DNA from 2 places in the Zobellia nedashkovskayae genome. Region 2 is predicted to be linked to the other one. Evidence: riboswitches for the same ligand, from Rfam matches in the RefSeq annotation. Region 2 holds a riboswitch; the other holds the start of a gene.
What was found. A riboswitch is a leader RNA that binds a small molecule or an ion and turns the genes downstream of it on or off. The one in region 2 is predicted to bind S-adenosylmethionine.
Positions count from the first base shown of each region.

Region 1: it holds a riboswitch for S-adenosylmethionine, as region 2 does, so the genes downstream of both, IWB64_RS16150 (Na+/H+ antiporter NhaC family protein) here and IWB64_RS10035 (homocysteine S-methyltransferase family protein) in region 2, are expected to answer to the same signal.

Region 1 is NZ_JADDXR010000002.1:3,925,548-3,942,116, reverse strand. It holds gene IWB64_RS16200 (hypothetical protein) at 417-827, opposite strand; gene IWB64_RS16195 (hypothetical protein) at 1,348-2,040, opposite strand; gene IWB64_RS16190 (contact-dependent growth inhibition system immunity protein) at 2,224-2,646, opposite strand; gene IWB64_RS16185 (hypothetical protein) at 3,113-3,538, opposite strand; gene IWB64_RS16180 (hypothetical protein) at 3,782-5,467, opposite strand; gene IWB64_RS16175 (transglutaminase domain-containing protein) at 5,719-6,504, opposite strand; gene IWB64_RS16170 (5'-methylthioadenosine/adenosylhomocysteine nucleosidase) at 6,670-7,476, opposite strand; gene IWB64_RS16165 (NCS2 family permease) at 7,467-8,771, opposite strand; gene IWB64_RS16160 (ACT domain-containing protein) at 9,084-9,818, opposite strand; gene IWB64_RS16155 (hypothetical protein) at 9,966-10,898, opposite strand; SAM-I-IV-variant riboswitch at 11,210-11,307, shown strand; gene IWB64_RS16150 (Na+/H+ antiporter NhaC family protein) at 11,354-12,652, shown strand; gene IWB64_RS16145 (outer membrane beta-barrel protein) at 12,973-13,836, shown strand; gene IWB64_RS16140 (pyruvate kinase) at 13,985-15,487, opposite strand; gene IWB64_RS16135 (putative glycoside hydrolase) at 15,614-16,569, opposite strand, start outside.
Region 2 is NZ_JADDXR010000002.1:2,396,195-2,412,763, forward strand. It holds gene IWB64_RS10000 (DUF2061 domain-containing protein) at 1-179, shown strand, start outside; gene IWB64_RS10005 (phosphoadenosine phosphosulfate reductase domain-containing protein) at 187-810, shown strand; gene cysD (sulfate adenylyltransferase subunit CysD) at 871-1,785, shown strand; gene IWB64_RS10015 (sulfate adenylyltransferase subunit 1) at 1,865-3,112, shown strand; gene IWB64_RS10020 (HEPN domain-containing protein) at 3,238-5,328, shown strand; gene cobA (uroporphyrinogen-III C-methyltransferase) at 5,331-6,128, shown strand; gene IWB64_RS10030 (NAD(P)/FAD-dependent oxidoreductase) at 6,131-7,192, shown strand; SAM riboswitch class I at 7,346-7,453, shown strand; gene IWB64_RS10035 (homocysteine S-methyltransferase family protein) at 7,586-8,590, shown strand; gene metH (methionine synthase) at 8,674-11,388, shown strand; gene IWB64_RS10045 (hypothetical protein) at 11,390-11,632, shown strand; gene metF (methylenetetrahydrofolate reductase [NAD(P)H]) at 11,777-12,730, shown strand; gene IWB64_RS10055 (acyloxyacyl hydrolase) at 12,834-13,898, shown strand; gene IWB64_RS10060 (head GIN domain-containing protein) at 13,912-14,730, shown strand; gene IWB64_RS10065 (serine hydrolase domain-containing protein) at 14,814-16,055, shown strand; gene IWB64_RS10070 (hypothetical protein) at 16,167-16,569, shown strand, end outside.

The DNA.
Region 1 (16,569 bases), 1.5 Mb from region 2:
GACCTTTAGTAGAAGTTTTAATTTTATTTTGGATTACCAGCAAGCCATCCATATTACATAGGAGGCTTACCTAAAATGTAGGCATTAAAGTAGGCATGCCCGGACCGTTGAGGGAAATGAGTGTTACGGGAGTCGTGAAAAAACGGCTGTTCATGCAGTACGTGTTTTTTTGCAGCGGAGTAACACGGCCTTTAGGTCATTTCCCTCAACGGTAAGGCTATGATTAGTGTGGGGAGCAAAGAAGCAATTCCTAAACCGCCACAGCTCGTAGCCAAATCTTTTTGTTTTGTTTTAATTTTTCTTGTCTAAAGCAAAATCCCAAAGATTTTGCGACCTCATAAAGATACACAGACCTTGGCTTTAAAACCCAAACCCCACATTAATTATAGGCATTGTTGTGCGGCGTATTTTTTGCGTTACATTGGTTTGAAATGTACTTCCATACTCGGTAATCCTGGTGGGTCATTTTGTCCAGAAACAAGAGTTAAAATAAGTTTGTTTTGGTCTATATATTTAATGCGAGAAGTTACTTTTTCTTCAATCGAAAGTTCCACATATTTACCGTCCGAGTTATAAGTCCATATTCCAGCACTATTATCGGCATCTTCTCGAATAAGGTCATACTTTCCATCAGGGTGAAATTTAAAATCAAAATCAGATGCTCCGGGCATTTGTCCGACTTTCATTCCACCCATAAGGGCATATTCAATTTCCCATTGCTTACATAGAACGGACTCCAATTCGGTTTCGTTAATATTTATATCTTGAGCAAAAAGTGTAAAATTCAATCCAATAATGAATCCAAGTAATAATAATTTTTTTCTCATATATTTCTTTTCTAATTTATAAGTTGCTTAATATGACGCACAACGGTCCGGGTATATCTTCCGGTAGGCGCAGCCTCCCGAGTGGAAGATTGCTGCGACTGTTGGAATATATGCCCAGTTGTGTGTAGTTATCTAAAGTAGGCAGTAAAGTCGGCAAAAGCAAGATGGCCTTGATTAAAGTCGCGGCATGCCCGGACCGTTGAGGGAAATGAGTGTTACGGGAGTCGTGAAAAAACGGCTGTTCATGCAGTACGTGTTTTTTTGCAGCGGAGTAACACGGCCTTTAGGTCATTTCCCTCAACGTTAAGTATAAGAAACGTAGGGCAGGTGATAAGCACTTTCGTTTCGGTTTATTACTTAGCTAAATATAAATATTTTGCTTTTATCTTTTCTACTATAAATGCCATATTTTATATTTAGCGACTTTATAAATAAATACGGAACTTTCGACAAGCCTAAACCGCCCTATGTTTTTTATACACTGTTGTAGCTAGTTTTTTATTTCATAATTTATCTCTCCTTACCAAGAAGATTCCCATCCTGTTATTTTAAAGTTTTGTTCTGTAACTTTATATTCATCTTTATCATCTAAAGGTTTAAACCAAAGTTCAATTCTACCAGCATATTGGTAATTTTGAGAACCTTCATAGATTTTGAAATAACCTTTATATAATTTTTCTTCAAGAGTATTTACTGAATATAACCTTTTGTTTAATTTTTTTTCAGAGAGTCTTTCATTTGAAGTAATTTCATACGCTTTTAAATAGAAATTACCTTTCTCTTTAAAACTGTGTTTTATATAAAAGGAATAACTTCCTCCGTATCCAGATATTCTTAATCCACTATTTGAATTTAAGTATTTAACTGATTTAGGTGAAAAATTATAGGGGTCGTAAATTTTTATATTTTCTGGTATTTTTTTATTAGCGCCATAATAATCAATGTTTCCTATAGCAAAAAGTATAAAAGTAGAAACTACGACAATTAGACCTACACCCATTATCGGAAATATAAAATACCATTTTCCTTTTTTTATACATCTAATTCCTGTTATTATAGAGGCAAGAAAATTTATTATAACTAAAATTCCTGAAAAATTAATTATCCAATTTCTTTCAAGTTTCGCTCCAATAAAAAAAATTGCAAAAATTCCTAAATAAACTAAAACTGGAATCCACCACTTCTCAAAATATTGGTTTTGTTTCGTTCTCATAATTAGCTACAACGGTTGAGCTATGAACAGTGCGGGGGCAAACTGGCGTTTGCTTTCCGCCACGCACATAGCGAAATCTTTGGGTTTTGATTTATTTTTTTCTTGTGCAAAGCGAAATCACAAAGATTTCGCGACCTCATAAAAATACGCAAACCTTTCGATTAAGCTCGAAGCCCGTATTGTTTATAGGTTGTGTTGTGCATAGGCTTTTTTTATCCGTTCAGTTATTTCGTCAATTCTCTTTTCTCCAAGTCCAGCTTTTAACACTTCAGAATTATTTTCCACAAGATTTTTAAAAGTCCGTAATTCTTTGCGATTCAGACCCCAAATCTTGATTGGTGTTTTTGAGATAACTGACAGTAGGTCGCCCTTATAAAAATCTCCTTCCGCTAGTGGATTTCTTTCAAGTTTTATCAGTGCGGGTCCAATTAGATATTCAAGTCCGATTTGCTGAGAAATCAGAAGTCTAATTTGCTCAATTGTCAATTGATTAACACTAATTTTTCGATACCTGAAACATTTTTCAATTAAGTCCGTCTGGAATTCGGTCGGCTCCTTCCAGTAATCATTTTCCAGCTCTTCAATTGACTTTGAAACTTCTCCCACGATTTCTTATATAAATAACCGTTACAGTTGTTAGAAATATTGTGCACGCCAGTAGAATAAACCACCAATAAATCAAAACCCAATTAAAGAAATATTCAAATGTCTTAATTATACTTTGATAGCTAAATCCATTAAAATTCAAAACTTCCATTCCTTCCTTAATTGATGTAAGATAAAGAATGAAAGATAGTATCAAACCCCAAGAAAAAAAGGTTTTAAGATTAGTTTCATCTTGTTTAACTTAGATTTTTTAGCTTATGCACAACGGTTGGGCTAAGCGTAGTGCGGTAATAAGGAAACTTTTCGTTTCCGTCTACGCACGAAGCTAAAGCTTATTGTTTTGCTTTTTCTTTTTTTGTCCAAAGCTAAATCCATAAGATTTAGCGACTTCATAAATATACACAGACCTTTCGGTTTAAACCTTTAGTCCGCATTACGTATAGGTATTGTTGTATGTAGGCTTTACTCACCATTCTTTCTCAAATACAATTATATTTCTATTTTTTATATATCCTAACTTAAATAGTTCTTTCGGTTTTGTGTAATAAATCGAATCTAAAGATGTTGTTTTTTCATTACTTAGCTTTGAAGAAAATCCAAAACCATATTTGCCTTTTATTTTCTGAGTCATATTTTTTGTCAACTCAAAGTCGTTTAGTAATTGCTTGAATTCAACTGTATCTTTAACTTTTACAATCGCAGCTTCCCATCCATCGTTCAATCCAGCTAAATTATCTTTTTCGATTATTTTTCCGGATTTTGGAAATTCGCTTCCTGTTAGTGATTCAAATAGTTTAATCAATCTAGAATCACTCGGTTTTTGATTAATACAGCTATTCAACACTAGAAGAACTAAAATTATCTTGAGTAATAAATAACTCTTTTTTTTCATATAAATTTCTTCTTAATCATTCAGCATCTTTTTTTCTAGCTTACATACAACGGTCTCGTATATGAAACGTAGCGTATAAATAGACGCTAACCTTTCCGATTATGCACAAGCCGAATTTTTATGTTTTGTTTTTATCTTTTCTATTTTAAAAGCCAAATTTAAAAATTTGGCGACTTTGCAAATACACACAAACCTCTCGAAAAGCCTATATTAGCTATGTTTTATATACATTGTTAGCTGTAGTTATTCTAGGTTTAAATGTTCTAAATATTCCTCAATATATTTTGGTTTTTTAATCCCAGTTTTATCAAAATGATTTCCTAAAAATGTGTAAAATGAAATAGAAGTATTTAAATATAGTTCTTTTAAATGTTCAACATTTCTTGCTGTTTTTGGTTGAATTGACTTATGGTATTCATTTATAAGAACCTCTAAACCGTTTTTGCCTCTTTGTTTAAAATTCTCTTGATATAAAAGAATTGAATCGATGTTCAATATTGTTAAATCCTGTATTCTTGATATTTCAGATTTATTGAAAAAATTTTCTAATTCATTTCGAAACCACTTATTAATTAGCCTGTTCAATTCAGGTGTATCAAATTGTCTGTCGTGAGTAACAAGTATGGGATAAAATTTTATGTTGTCAGCATTATACGCATCATCTATTTTTGTGTAAAATTTATTTAGAAACCTTTTTATATTCTCAATAATTTGTAAAATAGCTTTATTGCTTGTTTTTCCTTCATTTTCTATCTTCAAGAATTTAGCTTTTAAAGCATCTTTTAAGATTAAATAATCTCTCGACTGTTTTTCTTCGCCTTTGAGTATTACATCTTTACTTTCGAATAAAAGAACTTTGTTTTTAAATCTCACATAATAATCCGGCTCTCCTATATATTTTTTGTTTAAAAACTCATTCCCATTAAATTTTATATACTTTGAATTACTTGGAAACGAATTGTGTAAAAATTTATATAGAAGTATTTGTTCAGAAAAATTGTCACAGTAGCTCGACCTAAAATCTCTTAACCTATTGACTTTGTCAACTTTTTTGTTGATGTCTAAACTGAATTCAAATATTATGCTTTTAAATATACGTTCAACAAGAAATAGTTTGTTAATTATAATATATCGATTATCATTTTTCTTAAAAATGGGATTACTTCTTAATACAACAAAATCTGGCTTTTCTTTTAACTCAATGATGTTACAAAACAAATCTAAAAATGCTCCAACATTTTGGACATCATCATCTTTTAGTTCTATTTCTGAATATGTTTCGTTATCGTGTTTTAAAACAGGAACAATCAGGTTTAATAATGTTGTAACCCATTCTTGCCAATCTTTACAATTATATTTTTTTAAAAATGTAACCATATGATGGTTTAATTCCTTCTCAATATATTTTAAAAATTCTATAGACTTGATTAATTGAGTCAAGAATATCTCAGGTAGTACATAATTGTTTAAATCATAGTCGTGATATGAAATTTGTAAAAGACTTGCACTTAACCTTTCTATAGAATCTAATGTTCTAATCTTTGGGAAGTTTAGTTCTTCGATAGAATCTTGTTGGGAATTAATTAAAAGATATATTTTGAATAACTTTAATTCAAAATCACTTGTTTCAAGTTTCTGTGTATCTTCATTACAACTCTTTAAATATGATAGTAATGTTAAATTACTATGAGTATTTATAATGTGAGTATCTTCATTTTCAATTTTTGAAGTATGTAATTCTGTATTTTCTGGTAAAGTGAACCAATCATTAATCGTGTCCCTCGAAGATTGATTTAATTTAGCTTTAGAGTTAAGCAGAGCACAAATTTTAAATAAATCATTATGATTAAAATCTTTAAGTAATTCTTCAATAGTTTCAGACTCTTTAAAGAAATCCTCATATTTTAATCTTGTAGTAATGTCTGTCATTTTTTTAATTACAGCTAACACATATATATATGTAATTGATCCTCAAGATACAAAAAGAAATAAAAACCTCACTGCCTACTGTAGATAAAGAGATAAGGGCCAATTAATAAGGTAGGCATTCTGTATATCAGTTTTAGCTTTCTTTGGTTTTGATATACAAAATGAGGAATAACCTTTTACAAATTATGGTGTATATGATATTTGTTTTAAGCGTATAGTTTAAAATAAAGGCCTATGATTTTTCATTTACATTAAGGACATTCTTTCACTTTAACAAGGTGTTCTACAGGAAAAACCGAAGGTCCAAATTGATTAAAAATGGCAACATCTGCAGCATCACGACCAAAACCAAGAACTACGTAACCTCCTGGAGAATCTATTTGGGTGGCATCAAAAGTATACCACCGGTTACCAATATAGGCTTCAAACCAAGCATGCATATCCATTGGTTCCAAATTGTACAAATAACCAACAACAATACGGGCCGGGATACTTAAACTACGGCACAGGGCTATTCCCAAATGCGCCAAATCCCTGCATACACCAAACTGTCTATTGTTAACTTGTATGGCAGATAAGGGCTCATTATTACTGCCAGGTAGATACTCAATATTCTCACGTAACCAACTTGTAATTGCTGCTACTTGATTATACCCCATTAATTGACCTTCAGTAATAGCTGCGCCCATTTCATTAAAGCAATCAGACTCGCAATATCTACTGGGTAATAAATAGCTTAATACGGCATCGGGTAAATTCTGTATTTCTATAAATGGAGCACCAAAACCTTGATCAATAAAGTTAGAGGTTACTACATCTGAAGAAGTAGAAATTGAGAACATGCCAGGTTGGGCAATTAATCGTTGGCAAAGATTGCCATAGTTGTCCGTAAATTCAAAAACAGGGGTACTTGGCGTAATTTTATATTCCTCTCTTTCTACCCATTGTTGGCTTCCACTACGTGGCCTCAACATAAGAATAAATGGTGTTGGCTCAAAAATCTCGAACTTTAGGTCACAGCTTGTACGTAAACGCATATATCAATTTTTTCAAGACTCTATTATACAATAAACACTAGCCCAATTCTATGTAAGGTATGAAGTAAACTGCTAACACAAATCTCGGTTATTTTTAATCAGTATCACCTATTTATAGCAACTCTTCGCCACTATTTTTTTTAGTTGATTCTATGCAGTTTTCAGCTATTTGGTTTCTTCATAATTTTCCAAAATTTCCAATACCATTTGGGCAGAATTAACGGATGCTACTTTTACAAATTTGAAATAATCTGAGTGTGCTGCGGTATTGGCGTTATCACTACAGCTTCTAATAACAATAAAGGGCACTTGCAACATAGTACATATTTGTGCAACGGCTGCACCTTCCATTTCTGTTGCCAGTGCATTAAAATTGGTATACAGTTCTTTTGCCTTTATTGGGTCGCTCACAAAGGTGTCTCCGGTAGCGATCGTGCCAATAAAAAAGGTAGGAATTCTATCGTTCAGGGGTTTCAATTTAATTTGTTCTGATGCCTTCTTACTTTGTTCCAATAGATTCGGGTCTACAGTAAGGTACAAAGGATTTCGTTCGTTGTTCTTCGCTAGGTTCCTAGTAGGCCAAGTTTCAAATGACCCCTCTTTTAACTCTCCAAAGTCATATTGAATCATTTTATCTGAGATAACGATATCTCCGGGTTCAATATTAGGGTCCAACCCACCTGCTACTCCTGTAAATAGTAACGCATCTAACTTAAAGTTCGCTATTAGAATAGCGGTGCTATATCCCGCATTTACTTTACCAATACCAGCCTTTAAGAGAACTACCTTCTGCCCTTTCAGTTTCCCGGTATAAAAAGTAACTCCATTTTTATGGATTTCCTTTTTGTTTTTCAGAACCCCTTTTAGCAATTCTATTTCCTCATCCATGGCGCCCATAATGGCTATACGCTGCCCTTGTACTGTACAAACAAGAAGGAGCATAAGAATGAGTACTATTTGTTTTAAAGCCATAAATACAGAAGGGATAAGAGATTAATTATCAAAAGAGCCGGATTAATATCTTCTTTTTTGCCTGAAAAGAATTTAAGTAACGTCCAGCTTAGGAAACCAATAATAATTCCTGTTGTAATACTATACGTAAGTGGCATAAGAATCATAGTAAAAAAGACGGGAATAGCCTCATCTGGCATACTCCAGTTAATTTTGGTTAAGGGTTTCATCATAAAAGAACCTACCAAAACCAACGCAATAGAACTGGCAATACTGGGTACAATGGATAAAAGAGGTGAGAAAAATAAAAAGGGTAGAAATAAAATTCCAGCTGTAATTGCGGTAAGTCCCGTTTTTCCACCTTCGCGTATGCCTACTGCAGATTCTATATATACCGTTCCGGAGCTGGTACCTACAAGACCCGAGAAGATGGTAGTAATAGCATCTGCCAAAAGTGATTTTTTAAGGTTTCTTGGATTCCCGTCCTCATCCTTATATCCAGATGCTTCGGCAAGACCAACGAATGTAGAAAGACTATCGAACAGGTCCGTAAACGCAAAAACAAAAACTACCGGTAGGAAAGCATATTGTATAGATCCGAATAAATTCGCTTTTAGGAAAAGACTAAAATCCGGCATAGCAAATATTCCCGTATAATTAACTAGTGTTGGTACTCCAAAATTTACTATTGAGGCATCTCCCCACCACCTTCCTATGGGCCATGCTAGTGCAGTAGTCAATAGAATACCTATGATCATTGCGCCCTTTACATTTCTGGAAATTAAAATAGCGGTACAACCAAGGCCAATTAAAAAAGTAAGGCAAATGGGGTCTTTTAAGGAGCCTAGACTAACCAGTGTTACGGGGTTGTCTACAATTAACCCTGCATTTTGTAAACCTATGAAGCTAATGAACAGCCCAATACCTGCTGCAATTGCAAAGCGTAATGCGTGTGGAATGGATTGTACTATTTTGTCTCTAACTTTTAGTATACTTAGTATTAAAAAGAGGATTCCTGCCCAAAAAACTGCTCCTAAAGCAGTTTCGTAACTAAGACCCAATCCTAAAACCGCTGTATAAGTAAAGAAGGCATTGAGCCCCATTCCCGGTGCAATTATAAAAGGGTTTTTGGCGTAAATACCCATCATAATACTACCAAAAGAGCAGACAAGTACGGTAGATGTTACGACTGCCGAAAATGGCATTCCGGCTTCTGAAAGAATTGCAGGATTTACGATTATGATGTAAAATGTTGCCAGGAAAGAGCTAATCCCTGCAAGAATCTCGGTTCGTATAAATTTAGTGTTCGCTTTCAAGAGGCATCAAAGTAGTAATAAGTACTTTCTTATTCACCTATTGTTAGCGACTTTCTTGTGCTATTATAAAATGAATAATTGAAGGGTTTTATTTTAAGGAATACCCACTAAATACATTCTTTTATTAAAGAATCTAAAGTTGGAGAATAGCGCAAACTGCACCTTTTTGCTCATCCTCGTTTAAGTACACGATTATTTTTCACATACTGCTTCCCTCCTATTTTGAATTAGAATCTAGGACACGGTCTATAATTTGTATGAAGGCGTACGATTAAATACTAAGGAATATATTTCTTGAATAGATGCTGCATATTACAGGACTAAACCATCATCTAGCCAGCGTTGTAAGAGAATGTCGTTATGAGAAATAGATACCAGGTGAAACTTAGTAAAACGCTTAAAAACACGTGATTCCTTAAGCGTTTCCATACAAACCGATACTGGAGAAAGATAGTTGGAATGGATTAGAAACAATTGGCCTTCACGCTTTAAGAGATAGCCCACATGACCCTCGTCAAAACCAATAAAATAGAGACCTTCTTTTGTCAGGATATCAATCTCTTCAAACGCTTTTTCTGGTGTATCCTGATTTATCAGATTAATTACTGCGCCACAGCTAATCATTTTTGCCTCGTCTACAGGTGATTTTTGCGCCAATTTATAGCGGTTGATATTTATGCCCATATCACGTAAGGTGGTTGATATAAAATAACCACATGCAATTTTACCTTGGTTAGGAACATCTGTATGGCCGCCAAAACTCCAAGGAGTACCATACCAATGTGGTATAATTTTATCTACTAGTTGATTAGCGAAAGCGGTCTTAATGTTGTCAAAAGAAATAGTGCCCAACCGTAGGTCTTCTTTTAAACGGGAACGAAGTTGATCAGCAGCTACTTTGGAATTGGCATAAGAGATAGAAACACTGTCTAAATCTGTTTTGAACTTTAAAATTGTCTCTTTTTCGAAACTATTGATTTCTTTTATGGGCAACGGCTTTTCAATAGTAGATAAATTAGGGTCCACCTTGTCTATTGTAGGTGGCATCCCAGTTGTAAATCCTAAGGAAAATAGTAAAGAAAAAAACAGCATAGATTTTATAGCATTAGGAATCTGACTCTAGTTTCGTAACGTATTATTTAAGAGAAAATTACATTGAAAATGTTAAACTTTTGCTTATCCTATTTTTATGTTCTAAACACTTAGATTTACAGCCCACCAAACATCATAATCTCTAGGAACCAAAGGCCTGTAACTTTGAAAACCTTGGTCCGCAATTCTAAGTCCAATAATCGCATTTTTATCGTCCCGCACATAACTTATGAAAACGAACGAATGTCCATAAGGATCAAGTTTTTTGACATTTACGCCCTGCACTACCTTTTCATAATCTTCTTTATACCTCCAAACTTGCATAAGTGCTCCAGGCCTTAATTGACCACTCCAAATTCCTGATGAATCAACCAAAGTTCCCATACCGGCATAAGCGATAGCGCCGGCATTACCCTTGCCCCTGTATTCTTCCGGAAGGGTTCGCCATTCTGGATCTGTATCAGAAGCGGAAACGTATAATAAATTAAAAACCTCTTTAGGGGTAAAGAATTTAGAGGCCATACGATCTGGCAAATCTTCATAAGGCAAATGACCATGAACTTCTTTATAGGCTTGCTCAAAACGACCTTTGCTTACTGCAAGGCAATGACCTCCTGGCTCCTTGTTTACGCTGGTCACATAGTTTTCTACTATCTTATCTGCAACCGGACTTTTGATATCCAAATAATTAGGGTCTACAAATTCCGGAATTGAAATAGGTTGTGTAAGAATTTGGTTGTCTTCTACTCCAATTGCAACTTGTTCTAATGAATCTATGGCCTTGGGTAATATTGGTATTTCTAGCTCAGGTTTGTGGTGAATATGGCCGTGATCATCAAAACCATAGTCTCCTACGGCACTTCCTGAATTGTTATGATGAATACCATGTACTTGCGGAGTATGTGTATCCGAATCTATGAGAGTTGTTTTCTGCTTATTTTGTTCAGTAGACTTACAGCTCAAGAGTATGAGACTCAGAAGTACAGTGTAAGTAATAGATTTTTTCAGCAACATTTTTGATAAGGTGCTTCTCATTTGTTTAAGCTTGTATTCTCATTTTAAATCGGTTTGGCTAAACCTGATAGTGGAATTGCAAAGGTAAAACAATTACAGACTTATATTTTATATTATGGGGTTCAAAAACTAGAAGAAATTTGTGTACAAGTCCCTAAAATACAGTAATCTTAAATGAATTCTTGAGAAGGATTTAAAGACCATTATTTATGCTTTTGCAATTCATAATGATCTCTTCATTCTTTTCTTGTCTAGGACAAAACTAGATTATTAAGAAATTAACTTTTTTTAAGAATACCAGATGGATTTATGTACTACTTTTGCCGCCTTAAAATCAGTATCAAGAATCTCAAAAAAGGAGATAGCAACCTGCAGTAACAAGCAAGGTGCTAAATAGATAAGCCAATTAATTGGAACAAATGTTAAGTCATATTTCTTTTTATTTGCCGCTATTTTTTTGAAAACATTATAGTAAAATGGCAAGTATAAAAAACAGTACTCACAAATTCTCAGCTTTAATACCCCTATTTGTATTCGTTTTTACTTTTTTAGGTGTTGGTATTTATCAAAATGATTTCTATGCCTTACCTGCTCCTATAGCAGTAATTGTAGGTATTGTTGTGGCATTTTTGATGTTCAAACAATCTATACATTCAAAAATAAGCACTTTATTAAAAGGCTGTGGTGATGATAAAATATTAACCATGTGCTTGATCTATTTACTAGCTGGGGCATTTGCTGCAATTACCAATGAAACCGGTAGTGTAGATTCTATTGTAAACTTAGGGTTAGATTACATTGCCATTCAATATATTTATGTTGGCATCTTTATTATTGCTGGTTTTCTATCTGTTTCAACAGGAACATCGGTAGGAGCTATTGTTGCATTAGCACCTATTGTAGTTGGATTTGCAGATAAAAGTGGTGCTGATTTAGCTATTTTATGCGGTGCGCTTTTAGGTGGTAGTATGTTTGGGGATAATTTATCGGTTATTTCAGATACCACCATTGCGGCCACACAATCTTTAGGTTGTAAAATGAGCGATAAGTTCAAACAAAATATTAAAATTGCGGTTCCCGCTGCCCTATTCACTATTGCTATATTAGTCTTTCAAGGTTTGGGCTTAGAGTCTAAAGAAACTGTAGCTATTGTATATAGTTACTCTATTATAAAAATAATGCCCTATCTATTGGTCATCATACTTTCCATAACGGGTGTAAATGTCTTTGTAACCTTACTGCTAGGTTCTATTTCTGCAGGTCTTTTAGGAATTGTTTATGGTGATTTCACTCTAATAGAATCGACTAAAATTGCCTATACCGGCTTTACAAACATGACAGAAATTTTTCTTCTGTCTCTTCTTACCGGAGGATTGGCTGCTTTGGTTGAAAGAAATGGTGGTATAGAATTTATACTGGTTAACATAAAAAAGCTCATTAAAAATCAAAAAACGGCGCAGTTTGGAATAGCAACATTAGTGAGCACAATTAATATGGCCATTGCAAATAATACAGTGGCAATTATTATTGCAGGTCCTATTGCTAAAACTATAAATGATGAGTATAAATTGGATAATAAAAAAACAGCTTCTATTCTAGATATTTTTGCTTGTATTTCTCAAGGTTTGTTGCCTTACGGGGCTCAAGTTTTAATGATTTTAAGTTTTTCAAAAGGAAGAATAGATTATTTAGATTTAATATCTAATACCTGGTATTTATTACTGTTATTCATTTACACGGTATTATTTATCAGTTTCAAACCTTTAAGAAAGTAACAAAACTAATATGGTGTATTACCTGATGCCGCGTAATGCACACTTCCCTCCTACTTTTTTGGTATAAAAATGCTTAATTATCAGCATAAAAGAAGTTTTCATAGATGAAGCTCAACTTGGGTGTTAAAACTCCGTTGTAGTTGCAAGAATTTTCTTTTAAAAAGTATCTTTATATACCCAATTTAATTTGGTTGAACTATAAGCTAGGGAGCATGCTACTAATTAAGAAAGAAAAGCCTGGTCATAAGTAAATATTGCTTCTAAAAATTAGCTTATAGGTTCGATTATTTAATCATTTTTAAAATTTCAAATTATCTATTATGAAACATTTAATTACAGTATGTGCCGCTGTTTTAATAAGTACAATATCTTATGGGCAGTTACAAGTTTCAGTAAGTTCCGGATATGCCCTAGGGAGTGCCACTATGAAATTAGGAGAAAAAGTGAATGTCTCTGAAACGGAAAACTCTTATGGCAGTTATGGTGAAGGTACCAATGTTCAAATACGAGGAACGTATTTCTTTAATGACTCCTTTGGTGCAGATTTGGCGCTTGGTTATTTAAATGGTTCAGATCAAACTATATCTGAGGTAAATATACCAAGTACCAATGTGGATGCTATTGCTAGAGCTCGTGCTTTTGGAGCATCTGCCTCTGTAGTGTACAGGTTTACCAATAATATTTACGGTCGTTTTGGAGCTTTATTAAAAGTAGGCGGAAAAACAGAGGCTGTAGTGTACCGTAAATCTGTTTTTTCTGAGGATGAAGCAGCTGCTTTTGGAGTACCGGAGGGTTCTTATTCCGAAACTAATTATAAAGAAGATTTTCACGGACATTTTCCTATAGGTTTTGTTGGTGCACTGGGGTATAAATATGAACTAAATTCTAATTTCAGCATTTTTGCGGAGGCAGAATATTACGGCATAAGCTTAAAGCGAAAAGATTCTGAACTATCAGAATTTAACACGGATATTGTTCTCCCTGATGGAACTGTTGCCTCAAGTGCTTTTTACTCGTTGGACAACTTACCTGATGGTGTTAATAAGCAAACTACTTATGTAGACGATTTATCGAATACCAACACAGATACTTCAAAAGTGCTATCTCAAAAGGTACCGTATTCTTCATTCGGAATTAATTTTGGTGTAACGTACACGTTTAAACGTGCCGATAAAAATTTATAGGCATAGGACATATACCTAACGGTCTCAACAAACGGTCCCGATAAGTTCTACTTCAGCGGGACCGTTTGTTTTTAATGAAATAATTGAAACTTATAAAATAGTAAATTTGTAAGTAAACATGGATAATTTTGCCACATTTACCTATGTTTTATAGCTTCCTGATTTTTGGCAGCATGGTTTCATTTTTCTCCTGAAAATCTTCCATATTAGAAAGAATAGTATTCAAAAGCAGCAGAACATCTTCCATATACGGGCCCTTGTTAAGCATTACACATTCCGATTTTAAGGAGGTGACCACATCTGTAATTTCTGATCGGGACGGCAGTCCATTTTTTGCAAGATTTTCTAATACTTGGGTCGCCCAGATTACGGGAATGTGTGCCGCTCCGCATATAGATAATAGTTCGTGTTGTACTTGGCCAATGTCCTGCCAGCCAGTTTCAACAGCTAGATCGCCACGAGCTATCATAACACCAACCTTTTTAACTTGCATAGCTTCTAAAAGGATTTCCTCAAGATTATCAAAAGCAAATTTTGTTTCTATTTTTAAAATGATTCCAAGTTTATCATATACTTCCAATCTTTGTAATTCAGACAACAGTTCTTGTACATCTTTTTTAGAATTTACAAATGAAAAGTTGACGATATCCGCATGTTTGGCTATAAACGCTAAGTCTTCTTTATCTTTTGAGGTAAGTCCGCTAATCCCCAAATTGGTATTGGGGAAATTCATGCCTTTCTCAGCTTTTAATTTAGTGCCTTTTTCTGCTGCTCTTGTTATGAGGACTTCAAATTTATCCTTTGCTACGCACTGTATGGTACCTTCAATCTTTCCGTCATCGAACAATAATAAATCCCCTTTATTCACTCTTTCAAAGATTCCCGAAAATTGACAAGGTATATGGGCTTTCTCTACAACTTCTCCATGTTCATTTACTACAGCGGAGCCACCACGAATGCTGTCATCCGTTATCACTAGAATATCATCTTTATATAGTCTTAGCGCCTTCTGAATTTCAGGTAAAATCCCAATAGCTCCTGTTCTGATTTTGGGCCCTGCCAAATCCATCGCTATTTTTACAGGTGAACCAAGTTCTTCAGCAGCCTTTTTTACATTTGTAATTATTTCTTTCCAAACCTCGGGCGTATCATGTGCACAATTCACTCTGGCGCAATTCATTCCATTTTGCACCATTTTCCGTACCAACCCATAGTCTTTTGCCGCATGAGACGGCATGGTTACCATAATACGGACCCTTCTCCCTTCCGAAGGATTTCCAAAAAGTGCCGCTGTATTGGAATTTAAAAGTTTTTTACTCTTCTTAGTGGACAACTGGGCTTTGGTAAAATTTGCAGGAACACCGTCTGACAAACGATATAATAAGTATAAGACTTTAACTAAGCTGTCTTCTACATGACCTTGTGCGTTTGCAAAACGGGTCATACCCAGGTTTCCTAGCCTTCTTTGGGTCTCCCTTAAATCTGCTTGCCTAAACCCATGATAATGAATGAGGTTTAATGCACTCTTTTTATGATTAGGGTGTATCTGTCTTAAAATAGGTTTTGCCTTCTGCCCTTCGCTTCTAATTTTTTGTAGAATAGCATCTATCTCTTTAATGAGGCTATTTATTTTTTTTGGATTTATATTCATGAGGGCATTTATAAAATGGTTGATTTTGCCCGAAAGATATTAAAGCTTGCCAATTTATTTTATGACAACTGTCATTTATAACACCCATATTTTGAAATTAACGGTCGTCAATTTTAAACTTAACTTTTATTCTTTGTATACCTTCCTTAAGACACTACCGTTCAATCCGTTTAGTAGTATAGATGTAACTTCCTCCCCCATTTCATTCAAATATGGGGCATCTAAATTAACCTCTACAGCTCCGGTTTCATTGGCGTTTACCAAAACAATAGCATGAGAAAAATTTCTTCTATACACTCCACTTTCAACCTGAAAATAGGTGTCGTCCGCTTTCCCAAAATTCCATGTGTATTCTTCTCGCCATGGAGAAGGTTCATTGTAGGCATCGGTAACCTCCTGTTCGGAAAAATAAGTATTCCCATCGTTTACTAACCAATAACTGGCAAAAGCATAATAAAAACCTTGATTGTCGGATGTGGAGCTGTGCGGTTGTACTAGAGTAATTTTGTTCTCTACTTCATTAGTGACTACCTCATTTATTTGCGGAACAAATCCTTCTGTATAATCCGAAAGATAATTTCCATTACTAAATACAAGCCACCACTCGTCTAAACCACCATCTAGATGTTGCATATAACTTTCCCAAACTCCCGGATATAATCTTGTATTGGTAATATTTGCAATTCCTATTTTATTATCCGCCTTAAGTCTGGTGTTTATAGTTGTCAACATTGATTTGTACGCCAATTGAAACTCCGTGTTAGTTTCATAGTTTTTTGGAAACACATTTTCATGGTAGGTGTCTAGTGTATAAATGGCATTGTCCATTAACACTCCGTCCCAGTCATTGGTAACAAGCTCCTCACCTACTTGATTTGCCCATTGTTGTTGGTATTCGGTATTGCCAATATCCATTTGCCAATGGTCAGGATAGCCGGTATATTCCAATCGGTTTTCATTGGTATCCAGTAAAAACCATTCAGGGTGATTGGTGTCTGCGTATTGAAAACCGACTCCAGTGGGCAGGTATTTATTATCTTCTCCATTTTCCACAGCGTAACTTCTTGTTGAAGTAAGGTCTT
Region 2 (16,569 bases):
GTATCGCCAAAGCGGTGAGCTGGAGGGTTATAGGAACTCTAGATACATTAGTAGTTTCTTATTTGCTAACTAGTGAGGTGGCTATTGCGGCTTCTATTGCCTCCGTAGATTTTGTGACTAAGATGTTCTTATACTTCTTTCACGAGCGTTTATGGAATAAAATTAATTGGGGTAAATAAATAGGATATGAGTTTTTCAGAAAAAGAAATCCAAAAGCTTAACGAGCGTTTTAAAGAGGCAGACCCATCGGTTATTATTGATTGGGCTATTGAGAACTCCAAAAATGCGGTAGTTACTACCAACTTTAGACCTTACGAAGTTGCTATTTTAAATGCAGTAGCCGATGTTAAGAACGATATTCCAGTAATTTGGTGCGATACAGGTTATAATACGCCAAATACATATAAACATGCAGAAGAAATTATTGAGAAATTAGGTCTTCATATAGACTTGTATGTGCCTAAACAAACTAGCGCACATCGGGATAGTGTAATGGGAATACCTCAAATAGAGGACCCAAAGCATGCGGTTTTTACCGAACAGGTAAAATTAGAGCCTTTTAAAAGGGCTATGGCGGCGCACAAGCCAGATGTTTGGTTTACCAACTTAAGAAAAGGACAAACTGCTTTAAGAGATTCATTAGATATTTTGAGTGTAAGTAGAGACGGTGTTCTTAAGGTGAGTCCGTTTTATCATTGGAGCGATGCTCAGTTAGATACCTATTTGGAAGAAAGACAATTGCCTAACGAACATAAATATTTTGATCCAACAAAGGTTCTTGAGAATCGTGAATGTGGGTTACATACTTAAAAAGACATTCCGCTTTAAGCGAAAAAATAATAATAGAAGCATAGCAGTAGCGAACAATATATTCAAAAAATTATGAGCCAAGATACATCACACATCAACGCCTTAGAAAATGAGGCCATCTACATCTTTAGAGAAGTAGCTGCTCAATTTGAGAGACCGGTACTTTTATTTTCCGGAGGTAAAGATTCCATCACATTGGTGCGTTTGGCACAAAAGGCATTTTGGCCAGCTAAAATCCCTTTCCCTTTAATGCACATAGATACAGGTCATAACTTTCCTGAAACTATTGAGTTTAGAGATAGATTGGTAGAGGAGTTAGGTCTTGAGCTTATCGTAAGAAATGTTCAGGATTCTATTGATCAAGGTAAGGTTAAAGAAGAATCAGGTCGGTACTCAAGTAGAAACTCTTTGCAGACAACTACATTATTAGATGCTATTGAGGAATTCAAGTTTGATGCTTGTGTTGGTGGTGCTCGTAGAGATGAAGAAAAGGCAAGAGCAAAGGAGCGTATTTTTTCTGTACGTGATGATTTTGGTCAGTGGGATGAGCGTAACCAACGTCCAGAGCTTTTTGATATGTTAAACGGTCAGATAGAATTGGGTCAGAACGTACGTGTTTTTCCAATTTCTAACTGGACGGAGCTAGATGTTTGGTCTTATATTAAAGAAGAAGAGATTGAAATACCTTCTATCTACTTTGCACATAAACGTAAAGTATTCTTACGTGATGGTTTGATCTGGTCACATTCTGATTATGTATACCAAGAAGAAGACGAAGAGGTTTTAGAGCGTATGGTGCGTTTCCGTACTGTAGGTGATATGAGTTGTACTGCGGCTGTGTTTTCTGATGCTACCGATATTGAGTCTGTTGTAGAAGAGATTCGAGATTCTAGTATTTCTGAAAGAGGAGCCCGTATTGACGATAAAAGGTCAGAAGCGGCAATGGAGAAAAGAAAACAACAAGGGTACTTTTAGGATTCTCAAAAGAGAACTAGTTTAAAAAATTGATTAAAAATGCCAGGAGTATTATGCTCAGGGCCTACAGCCAAAGAAGATGGACGTATTAAAAATAGCAACAGCAGGTAGTGTAGATGACGGAAAAAGTACCTTGATCGGTAGAATTCTGTATGATACAAAATCATTGACTAGCGATAAGCTAGAAGCCATAGAAAAGACCAGTAAGAGTAAAGGGTATGACTACCTAGATTTCTCATTGGCCACAGATGGTCTAGTGGCCGAGCGTGAGCAAGGTATTACAATAGATGTAGCACACATCTATTTTTCAACTGCAAAGAAAAGTTACATTATAGCGGATACTCCCGGGCATGTAGAATACACACGTAACATGGTTACAGGTGCTTCTACTTCACAAGCAGCGATTATTTTAATCGATGCTAGAAAAGGAGTTATAGAGCAAACGAACCGTCACTTTTTTATCAATAACCTATTGCGCATTAAAGACGTGGTAGTGGCTATTAATAAAATGGACTTGGTAGATTATTCTGAGGAAACTTATAATGCTATTAAAGCCGATTTTCAGGAATTGATGGCAAAAAGGGATTACCAAGATCAGAAGATTACATTCATTCCTGTTAGCGCCCTTAAAGGTGATAACGTAGTGAATAAAACAGACAAGACACCTTGGTATACAGGCCCTACTTTGTTAGAGCATTTCGAAGCTTTAGACCGCAAAGATATTTTTAACGTAGGTACGCCACGTTTCCCAGTTCAGTATGTTATTCGTCCAAAGACAGAAGATTTTCATGATTTTAGAGGATTCGCTGGTAAAGTTTACGGTGGTGAACTAAGCGTTGGTGATGAGGTGGTAGCACTTCCGTCTCAGACAAGATCTAAAATTAAAGAGATTTATTTTCACGATAAGAAATACCAGACGGCTTCAAGAAGATCATCTGTAACGATAACTCTTGAAGATGAAATCAATATCAGTAGAGGAGATATGTTGGTAAAAGTTGACGAGATGCCTACTATAGAAAAGCAGTTTACGGCTACCATTTCTTGGATGGATTCAAATAAACTGACTACAGGTAAGAAATACGTTGTACAGCATGGTGTGAACAAAGTATTGGCCAAAGTAGATAACATTCACCACAAAATTAATCCAGATTATTCAGGTATTGATTCGGATGTAGATGGGTTGGGCATGAATGATATTGCTCAGGTAACCTTCAAATTAAACAAGCCTATTTTTTACGATAAGTTTAAAGATCACCGTACCAATGGTTCGTTCATCTTAATAGATACGCAGACCAATAGTACAGTAGGAGCAGGCTTCATAAGCTAAGAAGTGTCTCATTAAACTAAAAAGGCTAAGTCGTGTTGATTTAATCAGCTCTATAAAACCTATAGAAAAAATATACAATTAATAAATCTACCTATAAAAAGGTAAGAAACTAGAAGAGATACAGCATGCAGAGTTTCAGAACAGAAATAGAAAACCCGATAGTTGAGAAGGATATTTTGGCCCTAGAGGCTAAAATACGCCAGTTCAAAGAAGGTAATTTAGACGAAGAAAAGTTCCGCAGTTTGCGTTTGGCCAGAGGTGTTTACGGTCAGCGTCAGCCAGGGGTACAGATGATTCGTATTAAATTGCCGTACGGTAAGGTTACTTCTAAGCAGTTAAAGCGTATTAGTGATGTTTCTGATGAGTATTCTAGAGGTAGATTACATATTACTACACGTCAGGATATCCAAATTCATTATGTTGATCTAGACCGTACACCAGAACTTTGGGCGGAGTTGGAGAAAGATGATGTTACCATTCGTGAAGCTTGTGGTAATACGGTGCGTAACGTAACGGCTAGTGAAACTGCAGGTATTGATATAGATGAGCCATTTGATGTTTCGCCTTACGCACATGCACTTTTTGAATATTTCCTACGTAACCCGATCAGTCAAGAAATGGGGCGTAAGTTTAAGGTTTCTTTTTCTGCTAGTGATGCGGATACAGGTCTTTCATACATGCACGATCTTGGTTTTATCGCTAAAATACAAGATGGTGTAAAAGGTTTTAAAGTAATGTTAGCTGGTGGATTAGGTTCTCAGCCACGTCACGCCGAGCTGCTTTTTGAATTTCTTGCAGCAGATAAAATTATTCCTTTAATGGAAGGTGTGGTTCGTGTTTTTGACCGTTATGGCGAAAGAAAGAGTAGGGCCAAAGCAAGAATGAAGTTTTTGTTGAAAGACTTAGGTCTTGATGGATTTAAAGCTTTATTGGAAGAAGAGCAAAAAGCGATTCCTGTTCAAATATATCCTATTGATGAAGCTGCATATCCAAAAGTGGAGGTGGCTAAAGTTGATGCACCTCAAGTGGAAATAGAAGATACGGAAGCTTTTGAAATCTGGAAGTCAACAAATCTTATTCCTCAGAAACAAGAAGGTTATTCTGCAATTGGTATTAAAGTGCTTTTAGGAGATTTTTATACAGATAAAGCAAGATTGTTGGCGGATTTGGTAGAGCAATATGCTGCTGGCGAATTAAGATTGAGCTTGCGTCAAAATATATTGATTCCTTATGTAGCAAACGATTTGGTTCCTTTTTTCTATAATGAATTAAAGAAATTAGGTTTTGTTGAGGCCGGTTATAACAAAGCTATAGATATTACAGCTTGCCCGGGTACGGATACTTGTAACTTGGGTATTGCCAGTAGTACAGGTATTGCCGAGGAATTAGAAAGAATTATGAAAGTGGAGTATCCGCAGTACATCAGCAACCCTGATGTTGTAATTAAAATTAGCGGATGTATGAATGCCTGTGGTCAGCATAACATGGCCAATATCGGTTTTCAGGGAATGAGTGTTAGAACAAAGGATAAATTGGTAGCACCGGCACTTCAAGTATTGTTGGGTGGTGGTACCGATGGAAACGGTAACGGAAGATTTGCCGATAAAGTAGTGAAAGTACCTTCTAAAAGAGGTCCTCAAGCATTACGATTGATTTTGGACGATTACGACCAAAACGGAAACGGAAAGTCGTATGCTGATTATTACGAAGAGAAAGGTCAGATGTATTTTTATGATTTTCTGACGCCACTTTCTGACGTTGATAATCTTACTGCAGAAGATTTTATCGACTGGGGTAACACGGAACGTTATGAAAAAGCGATTGGTATTGGTGAGTGTGCCGGTGTGGTAATTGACCTTATTGCAACCTTACTTTTTGAAAGCGAAGAGAAAATACAGACAGCACAAGAGTCTTTTGACGAAAACAAATGGGCAGCAAGTATCTACCATTCGTATTCTTCAATGGTTAACTCTGCAAAAGCAATGTTGACTTCCGAGAAAGCGAAAGTGAACACGCATGCAAGTATCATTAAGGATTTTGATGAAAAATTTGTTGCCTCTGGCAGAATAGATTTAGGTCAAGGTTTTGAAGAACTTGTTTTAAAACTGAATAAGAACGAACCAACGGAAGCTTTTGCAAAAAGCTACTTAGAAGATGCCAAGGTATTTTTAAAAGCAGTTGAAAAGTTTAGACAACAAGAATTAGCAGAAGCTTAAGCATGAAATATACCAACCAAAATAATAACACTTTATCTAACGAGGGCGGTCGCTTTACGGTTGTAGGAGCAGGTCCTGGTGATGTTGAGCTCATAACGCTCAAGGCCATCAAGGCGCTTGCTAGTGCAGATGTAGTGTTATACGATGCGTTGGTGTCGGTTGAGCTGTTGGATTATGCCCCCAAAGCCGAACAGATTTTTGTAGGCAAAAGAAAAGGATGCTATGCATACCAACAAGAACAGATAAACGAATTGATTGTAGAGAGAGCTAAAACCAATGCACATGTGGTGCGTTTAAAAGGAGGAGATCCATTTGTATTTGGTCGTGGTGCCGAAGAAATGGAATACGCTGCAGCTCACGGGTTGCAAGTAGCCATGGTTCCTGGTATATCCTCATGTTTGTCGGTTCCTGCATCTCAAAATATTCCGGTTACTAAAAGAGGTGCTTCCGAAAGTTTCTGGGTGATTACCGGAACAACTAAAGAACATAAACTTTCAGGAGATGTGGCTTTAGCTGCAAAAAGTAATGCTACAGTCGTTATTTTGATGGGCATGTCCAAGCTATCGCAAATAGTGGAATTGTTCAAAACAGAAGGTAAATCTGAAACCCCAATTGCTATCGTACAAAACGGGACCAGGAAAGACGAAAGAATTACAGTAGGTACTATTGCTTCCATTGAAAATGATGTGGAAAAGCAACAATTGACCAATCCAGCAATAATTATAATAGGTGAAGTAGTAAAACACAGGGCGGGCATTTTATCCATTGCCCAGAATCAAGAATTACAGTTAAGTAAATAGTTATGATAAAAACAGATATTCTCATCATAGGCGCAGGCCCAACAGGTCTTTTTACAGTATTTGAAGCAGGCTTGTTGAAATTAAAATGCCATTTGATAGATGCATTACCACAAACAGGTGGGCAGTGTTCGGAAATATATCCAAAGAAACCGATTTATGATATCCCGGCTTTCCCGGAAATTCTTGCAGGAGATTTGGTAACGAACCTTATGGAGCAAATAAAACCATTTGAGGCGGGTTATACTTTGGGTGAGCGTGCTCAAACTTTGGATAAGCAAGAAGACGGTTCTTTTATCGTAACTACGAATAAAGGTACAAAGCATCACGCTCCTGTAGTTGTAATTGCTGGCGGACTTGGTTCTTTTGAACCTAGAAAACCACCTATTGAGAACATTACGGATTTTGAAGATAAAGGTGTTGCTTACATCATTAAAGACCCTGAAGTGTACAGAGACAAAAAAGTGGTTATTGCCGGTGGTGGCGATTCTGCTTTGGACTGGGCTATTTTCTTGGCCGATGTAGCTTCTGAAGTATCTTTGGTACACAGAAGAAATGAGTTTAGAGGAGCTTTGGATTCTGTTGAAAAAGCAGCAGAATTGGCAAAAGCAGGAAAAATAAAATTGTTCACCGAAGCTGAGGTGAAGAAACTATATGGCGATGATCATTTAGAGGCAGTTGTTGTTAAGCATAACGATGCCGAAAAAGGAGAGAGCTATGTTGAGGTAGATAGTTTTATTCCGTTATTCGGTCTTTCTCCAAAATTAGGGCCAATCGGTGATTGGGGTCTAGAGATTGAGAAAAATGCTATCAAGGTAAACAACGCTAAAGATTACCAAACAAACATACCGGGAGTTTTTGCTATTGGAGATGTAAATACATACGAAGGCAAATTAAAACTGATTTTATCAGGTTTCCATGAGGCTGCGGTAATGTGTCAGTTTGCGTATAAATTGATAAATCCAGGTAAAAGATACGTTATGAAATACACCACTGTAGGTGGAGTAGAAGGATTTGACGGTACAAAGAAAGAGGCCAAAAAAGAGGTCGTTCAAAGTATTTCTTAAGTAATTATTAGTGTTCATAATTAGTAAAAACCTTCTGTTATTCTAATATAACAGAAGGTTTTTGTGAAATATGTAGGGCCAAAAACAGCTAGGTTTCTTTGGTTTTGAACTAGATGTGGCGTTACTTTGCAAATCGTTCATTAAAATACGTGACTGTTATCAAGAAAGGCGGAGGGATTAGACCCTGTGAAACCTTGGCAACCCTTTTCTTATAAAGAAGGTGCTACATTCTATCCTACATATTTGTAGGACAGATAACAAAGAGAGGCAATTATATTTGTCCTTATTCCTTTGCTTGATAATTGTTTGTAGGTTGATTTTAAATAATGTTTTTGATGTTTTATATATCAAATTCAATTATAAATGAATGCTCAATTAGAAGGAGGAAAAGAAATGAAAAATATTCGAGAAATATTAAAGGAACGCATACTAGTGTTAGATGGTGCCATGGGTACGATGTTGCAACGCTATAAATTTACCGAGGAAGATTTTCGCGGTGAGCGTTTTAAGGATTGGAAATCTCCGGTACAGGGTAATAATGATTTATTATCCCTAACACAACCGGAAGCTATAGCAGAGGTGCATAGAAAGTACTTTGCTGCGGGAGCGGATATAGTTGAAACCAATACGTTTTCTAGTACAACAATCGCCATGGCAGATTACGGTATGGAAGAATTAGTGTACGACTTGAATTTTGAATCTGCGCGGATTGCTAAGGAAGTTGCAGATGAATTTACGGCCAAAGAACCTAATAAACCGCGCTTTGTTGTGGGAAGTTTAGGGCCTACTAATAAGACGGCAAGCATGTCTCCTGATGTTAATGATCCTGGTTATAGGGCTGTTTCTTTTGATGAGTTAAGAATTGCTTATAAACAACAAGTAGAAGCCTTGTTAGATGGCGGAGTAGATATGTTGATGGTGGAAACTATTTTTGACACATTGAATGCGAAAGCCGCATTATTTGCCATAGAAGAAGTAAAAGAAGAACGTAATATAGATGTGCCTATAATGGTAAGCGGGACAATAACAGATGCTTCTGGTAGAACCTTATCAGGACAGACGGCCGAAGCATTTTTGATTTCTGTTTCGCATATTCCAATTTTATCCGTTGGTTTTAATTGTGCATTAGGAGCAGACCAATTGGTGCCACATTTAGAAGTGTTGTCTACTAAAACGGAGCATGCTGTTTCAGCTCACCCTAATGCCGGTTTACCAAATGCTTTTGGAGAATATGATGAAACGCCGGAACAAATGGCGGCGCAGATAAAAGAATATGTAGAAAAAGGTTTGGTCAATATCGTTGGTGGATGCTGCGGTACTACACCGGAACATATTAAGGAAATTGCTGATTTGGTAAAAAAGTATGATCCAAGGTCGTTACCCGTTACCGGACAATAATTTTGTTGTTGCCAACCAAGTAAATAGCTGTAAAAAATAAATAAACGGATTCATCACGTATTATAAAAAATGATGAAGATACTATGAGTAATAACTCAAACATACCAGCAAGATATCTTAAACTTTCAGGTTTAGAACCTTTGGTACTCTCTGCTGAAAGCAATTTCGTGAATGTGGGAGAACGAACCAATGTTGCCGGTTCAAAGCGTTTTTTACGCCTCATTAAAGAACGAAAGTTCGAAGAAGCATTAGACGTTGCTAGAGATCAAGTAGAAGGTGGAGCCCAAATCATCGATATTAATATGGATGATGGTTTGATCGATGGTAAAGAAGCCATGGTCAAGTTTTTGAACCTGGTTATTGCTGAACCGGATATTTCTAGGGTGCCTATTATGATAGATAGCTCAAAATGGGATATTATTGAGGCAGGTCTTCAAGTGGTTCAGGGTAAGTGCGTGGTAAACTCCATCAGTTTAAAAGAAGGTGAAGAAGAATTTATCAATCACGCTAAATTAGTAAAGAGATACGGTGCAGCGGTTATTGTAATGGCGTTTGACGAAGTTGGTCAGGCCGATAATTATGATAGAAGAATTGAGATTTCTAAAAGATCTTATGATATACTAGTAGACCAAGTTGGTTTTGCACCGGAAGACATCATTTTTGACCTTAATATATTTCCTGTAGCAACAGGAATGGATGAGCATAAATTAAATGCCATCGATTTTATAAAAGCTACCAAATGGGTACGGGACAATTTGCCTCATGCTAGTATTAGTGGTGGGGTAAGTAATGTTTCGTTTTCGTTTAGGGGGAATAATCCCGTACGTGAGGCCATGCATTCTGTGTTCCTGTACCACGCTATTAAAGCAGGTATGAATATGGGTATTGTCAACCCAACCATGTTGGAGATTTATGATGACATTCCAAAGGATTTATTAGAGCGTGTAGAAGACGTAATTCTTAATCGTAGAGATGATGCTACGGAAAGGTTATTGGATTTTGCAGAATCTGTTGTGGGTAAGGCTAAAGAAAGCAAGGTAGATCTTTCATGGCGCGAGGAGCCTTTGCAGAATAGAATTACGAGAGCTTTAGTAAAAGGAGTAGATCAATTTATATTAGAAGATATTGAGGAGGCTCGTGTTGCAGCAGATAAGCCTATTGAGGTTATTGAAGGCAATTTAATGGCCGGTATGAACGTGGTAGGTGACCTTTTTGGAAGCGGAAAAATGTTTTTGCCGCAGGTGGTAAAATCGGCACGTGTAATGAAAAAAGCGGTTGCGTATTTGCTACCTTATATTGAAGAAGAAAAATTAAAAAACCCTCAGGTCGGAGACGATAAGGGGAATGGTAAGATTTTGATGGCCACTGTAAAAGGAGATGTTCATGATATTGGTAAAAATATTGTGAGCGTAGTTTTGGCCTGTAACAATTACGAAATTGTTGACTTAGGTGTCATGGTGCCACCAGAAAAAATAATTGCGGCGGCTATTGAGCATAATGTAGATGTAATTGGTCTTAGCGGACTTATTACACCTTCTCTTGATGAGATGGTGCATTTGGCTAAAGAGATGGAACGGAAGAACTTTAAACTGCCTTTGCTTATTGGTGGGGCAACTACCAGTAAGGCTCATACGGCAGTAAAAATCGATCCACAATATAGTGAGGCCGTTGTGCATGTAAACGATGCTTCAAGAGCGGTTACCGTAGTGGGTGATCTGTTGAAAAAAGAAACTTCGGCTACGTATAAAAAAACTATCAAAGAGGACTATGATGTTTTCAGAGAGAAGTTCTTGAGCCGTACTCAGAAGAAAGAATATAAAACTATTGAGGCCTCTAGGGATAATAGGTTTAAAATTGATTGGAACGCTACTGAAATTGTAAAGCCTAAGCAGTTAGGTATTCAAGTTATTGAAGAGGTAGACCTTGAAAAATTGGTTCCTTTTATAGATTGGACTCCATTTTTTAGAAGTTGGGAGCTACACGGTAAATATCCAGATATATTGTCGGATGAGATAGTTGGTGAACAGGCTACTGAGCTTTTTGCTGATGCAAAACAAATGTTGAATGATATTCTTAAGGGTAAGAAATTAACGGGCAAAGGGGTTTTTGGACTCTTTCCGGCCAATACCTTAGCCAATCATGATGACATTGAAGTAGATGTTGAGGATGGTCAGGAAACTAAAAAGTATACGTTTAGGACCTTACGCCAGCAATTAAAAAGACGTGAAGGTGTACCCGATTATGCCTTATCGGATTTTATTGCTCCAAAAGAAACGGGAAAGGAAGATTATGTAGGTTGTTTTTGTGTAACCACAGGTTTTGGTACCGATGAATTGGCCGATAAGTATCGCGAAAACTTAGATGATTACAATTCCATTTTAGTAAAAGCATTAAGTGATCGTTTGGCAGAAGCATTTGCTGAGTATTTGCACAAAGAGGTTAGGATTAAATATTGGGGCTACGCCGCTAATGAACATCTGAAAAATGACGAATTAATTGACGAAAAATACAAAGGTATTCGTCCTGCGCCAGGGTATCCGGCTTGTCCTGATCACCTAGAAAAGGTAACGCTTTGGGATATGCTTAAGGTAGAGGAACGAATAGGAGTAAAACTCACCGATAGTTTAGCCATGTGGCCTGCATCATCGGTTTCTGGATATTATTTTGGAAATGAGCAAGCTAGATATTTTGGTTTAGGTAAAATTAAGGAGGATCAAGTATCCGATTTTGCAGAAAGAAAAGGTATTACTCTGGAAAAGGCTACCAAGTGGTTGGCTCCCAATATTGCAGATGACTGATATGAAAAAATACATAGAGGTAAGCATGGGGAGTTTTAGGATTAGCCATGGTTATGACCAGAATAATAAGGAAATTGAGGAAAGAATTGTTGTAGAAGGTTTTTCTAAAAAGCTGGTAGCGGTGAATCGCATAAAATCGGTAAGCGAAAAATATATTTTGACCGATTATTTAGATGGCAGATGGATGTATTGGGAATACCTAGAAAGTTACGAAGAGGTGAAGCAAATGCTCACGGACGTATAATTAGTTTAAAGTAAAGAGAAGCGTTAGGGATAGCAGCGATATCTTTTTGAAGTCCATTTGGCTTTAAAAAATTTAGCGAATAGCCTGCTTGAACGCAATAAAATAGAGTAAAAATTAAATTTCCCATTTTAAAGGGCAGCATACATGAAAATAACGGACCACATAAAAAAAGCAAAGGACAAAACTTTATTTTCCTTTGAAATTATACCACCGGTTAAAGGGCACCAGATACAACAGCTTTACGATAACATTGATCCTTTAATGGAGTTCAATCCTCCGTTTATTGATGTGACTACTTCCCGTGAGGAGTACGTTTACTTGGAACGTGACGGATTGTTAGATAAAAAGCTGACACGTATGCGTCCTGGTACTGTGGGAATTTGTGCATCTATAAAACATAAGTATGATGTAGATACCGTGCCACACGTGCTTTGTGGTGGGTTTACGAAAGAGGAAACAGAGTATTTATTAGTGGATTGTCATTACTTAGGTATTGATAATATTATGGCATTGCGTGGTGATGCCATGAAAGATGAAAAATATTTTCAGCCAACAAAAGGCGGGCATGCTTATGCTGTAGACTTAGTAAAACAGGTACATGAATTAAACTGTGGTAATTATTTACACGATACGGTAGATAGTGATAATTGTGCAGATTTCTGTATTGGTGTGGCAGGATACCCTGAAAAACATTTGGAATCTCCTTCTTTAAAATCAGATTTAAGAAGACTGAAAGAAAAAGTAGATGCCGGTGCCGATTACGTAGTAACCCAGATGTTTTTTGATAACCAGAAGTATTTTGAGTTTGTAGACGCGGCCAAGAAAATGGGCATTACCATTCCTATTATACCGGGTATTAAGCCAATTGCAGTTAAAAGGCATTTGCAATTATTGCCACAGGTCTTTAGAATAGATTTGCCGCAGGACCTTATTGATGCTGTTGATGATTGCTCTTCTAACAAAGATGTGCGCAAGGTTGGAGTAGAATGGGCTATACAGCAGTCTAAAGAGTTGAAAGCTGCGGGCGTGCCCGTATTGCACTATTATTCAATGGGTAAATCTGATAATATTAAAGCGATTGCAGAGCAGCTTTTTTAGAAATACAAACGTTGTAAGAAAATATGGCCGAACCTTGGGTTTAAAATAACGAATAGTATTATTTTTGCGCTCCATGGGCCCAAGGGTGTTTTTATTTTTTCTGATGTGTGTTGGATATTGCTTTTCGCAAGAAACCGACAGACTTAACAGTTATACGTTTGAAGCGGACCAGTTTTACGGTTCCATTATCCTGCACAATCCGGATATTTCTCATTTAATTAAGGGTCACCCTGCGGGTCTTATATTGGCCTACAACAGAAAGACCTATGGTCTTGAAGAATGGCAACAGTTGTACAACTATCCAGACTTGGGAGGTTCCTTTATCTACCAAAACACCAACAGTTCTGTTCTGGGGGAGGCCTATGCTGTATATGCACATTTTAATTTTTACTTTTTAAAACGAAATCTTCAATTTAGAGTAGCGCAAGGTTTGGCATATATGACCAACCCTTATGACCGGGAGACCAATTTTAGGAACAATGCCTATGGTACTAGAATATTGAGCTCTAACTATGTAATGCTAAATTATCACAAAGAGAATATTTATAAGGGTCTAGGTTTTAAGGCCGGTATTTCTATTATGCATTTCTCAAATGCAAACGTAAAGGCACCTAATACCTCTACCAATACTTTTGCTTTTACTGCAGGATTGACATATACTTTAGAAGGTAAAGACACAGAATATATACTGCGAGAGAAGGTGAGGGTCACCGAGCCAATTAAATATAATCTTATTTTTAGAGCAGGAGTAAACCAAAGTGATAATATAGGTCATGGCCAGTATCCATTCTATATTTTCTCTGGTTATGCAGATAAGCGGTTAGGCCGTAGAAGTGCCATTCAGTTAGGTGCAGATGTTTTTTTTAGTAACTTTTTAAAGGAGCTCATAGAGTATCAAACCATTGCATTTCCAGAAAATAATATTGACCCAGATACCGATTTTAAACGGGTGGGCATCTTTGTAGGTCACGAACTTTTTATCAATAAACTTTCTATAGGAACCCAATTGGGTTACTATGTGTATTACCCTTTTGATTTTGAAGGAAAGGTATATAACCGTGTTAGTTTGAAACGTTATTTTGGAAAGAAAGTGTTTGGCGTTGTAAGCCTAAAGTCACATGGCGCTGCAGCGGAAGCTGTTGAATTTGGAATAGGCGTTAGATTGTAAAGTGGTACGAAATATGGTAAGAGAATTAAAAAACAGAGAAAGCAGAACCACACTTTTAGGTGTTGGTGCGGTTATGCGTATGTCTCGTTTTTTTGTAATGCTGTGTGGTATTGTTTTGTTCTTTTCGTGCAACGGAGAAAATGCTTCGGACTGTTTTCAGAATACGGGTGATATTGTTCGTGAAGAAGTCGCTGTTGATGATTTCACCAAGATTACGGTTTTTGAAAACGTTACGTTAATCGTAAAACAGGGAGCAGTACAGAAGGTTGAAATTGAGACCGGAAGTGTATTACGAAACGAAGTTACTGCAGAGGTTGTAGATGGACGTTTGCTTTTACGGGATACCAATGATTGCAATTACTTTAGAGATTATGGTGTTACAAAAATCTATGTAACCTCACCTAATATTACCGAGATACGTAGTAGTACAGGCTGGCCCATTACGAGTGATGGTGTCTTGGGATATTCACGGTTAACACTCTTGTCAGAAAGTTTTGCCGATCCAGAAGCGCAAACTACAGATGGGGAATTTGATTTAGAAGTAGACACTGAAACCTTGAGCGTAGTGGTGAATGGTATAGCTTATTTTAAATTGAAAGGTGCTACAGATAACTTAAGCTTGACTGTAGCAGCGGGAGACTCGCGAATTGATGCTGCAGATTTATTAGCTCAAAACGTGACACTAAATCACAGAGGCTCAAATGATATGTTCGTTAACCCGCAGCAGTCTATAAAAGGTGTAATTCGTGGAGTTGGTGATGTTTTTAGTTCAAACCAACCTGCGGAAGTTGATGTGGAAGAGTTGTATAAAGGGCGATTGGTGTTTGAGTAATTTCTTCTTAGCCAAAAGTTCTGTAAGTGAAATTGGTATGCGCACAGATGCAATCTGTAACTTTGCCCTGATCAAAAAGCGATATGAATCCGATTCTAAAATATATTAAAAACCTACTCGCAAAAAAGCACATTCTAGGTGATGAACCTTCACTGAACGGATTGGTTGCTGCCGATGTTCTTTTAACGGGCTTGGTCAAAGATGAAAAAGTTCCGGGGTTGGCAATTACCGTTTTAAAAAACGGAGAGCGTTACTTTCAAAAAGGATATGGGTTTGAAGATATGGAAAAGAAAACTTCCATAAATACTCAAACTTCGGTTTTTAGAATTGCCAGTGTTTCAAAACCTATTTCGGCTGCTGCCTTAGCACATATGGTAGCAGAAGGATTAATAGATTTGGATGCTTCTTTTTATACATATGTTCCGTATTACCCAAAAAAGAAAAACGACTTTACTATTCGTCAATTGGCAAGCCATACTGCGGGAATAAGAGGGTATAGAGGTACTGAGTATGGGCTTAATAAACCATATTCTATTAAGGAGAGTATTGAGCTTTTTAAGGATGATGAACTCCTTTTTAAACCGGGAACGGACTATCTCTACAATAGTTTTGACTGGGTTCTGATTTCTTTGGCAATGCAGGAGGCGAGCGGAGTGCCATTTGAAGAATATGTTAAAATGAAAGTCTTGCAGCCGTTGGGAATGGACCATACGTTTTGGCCTGACTTGTACTACGCTCAGTCTGGTCAACAAGAGGAACAACAATCAAATTCTGAATTAATTGAAGAATCAGGTCAAATTCAATTCAGTTTTGATGAGCAAGATGAGGAGCCTACTCCAGAAGCGCAGTCCATTTCTCATGAGAACAATGCAGCGTCAGCTCGATCGCAGTCGAGAGCAAGCGATGTGGTGACTTTCTACTCCAAAAACAGATTAGGATTTAGGAAGGCTATCCCCGTAGATAATTTCTACAAATTGGCGGGTGGTGGTTTTCTTTCTACAACAGAGGATATAGCCAAATTTGGGCAAGCTTATCTTGATGGTCAAGTTTTGAATAGTGCACTGCAAAACGAGTTTCTTACGGCTCAAAAGGTTAATGGTGCTTCTGTTTATTACGGTTTAGGGTGGCAAGTGAGTGAAGATTCAAAAGGAAGGCCTTTTTACGGTCATGTGGGTAATGGTGTTGGCGGGTACTCTAATTTCTTTGTATATCCTAAGGAACAAATGGTATTCTCTATTCTAACCAACTGTACAAATCCTAAAATCCAACCTGAACTAGATGAAATTATAAGCCATCTTATTTCTTCTGATGAAGCTATTCAGTAAGTTTTGGACTGGATTTTAATTCTAATACGTAAATAATTGATTCATCTGCTTTTCTCAGAGTTAAAGGGTTGACTACTGTGTTCAAATGATTTAGCTTTATAAAAAAAAGCTATGAAAAATTTAAAATTAATCATTTTAACTCTTGGATGCGGGCTTTTTGCCTTGACTATGACAGCACAGGAAATAACTTCATTCTCAGGAATGTGGGGTCCTGAATTTTATCAAGACAAAGATAAATTGACCTGGAAAGAAATTGACAAAATAATGTCCGAGAGCCAAGTCGCGCAAGTGAACTGGGAAAAATCCAAGAAACAAATGTTTGGAGGTATGATAGCCGGAGCTGCAAATTTTGGAACGGCAATTTGGTTCTTAGTGAATGAGAACGACCATAAGAGTGTAGTCGCACCTGCAATTGCTTTTGGAGGAACGGCAATCATTGGTTCTATTTTCTTTCACCATGCCATGAAAAACAAAAAAGAAGCAATATTGAACTATAATGATAGTGTTGGTAACG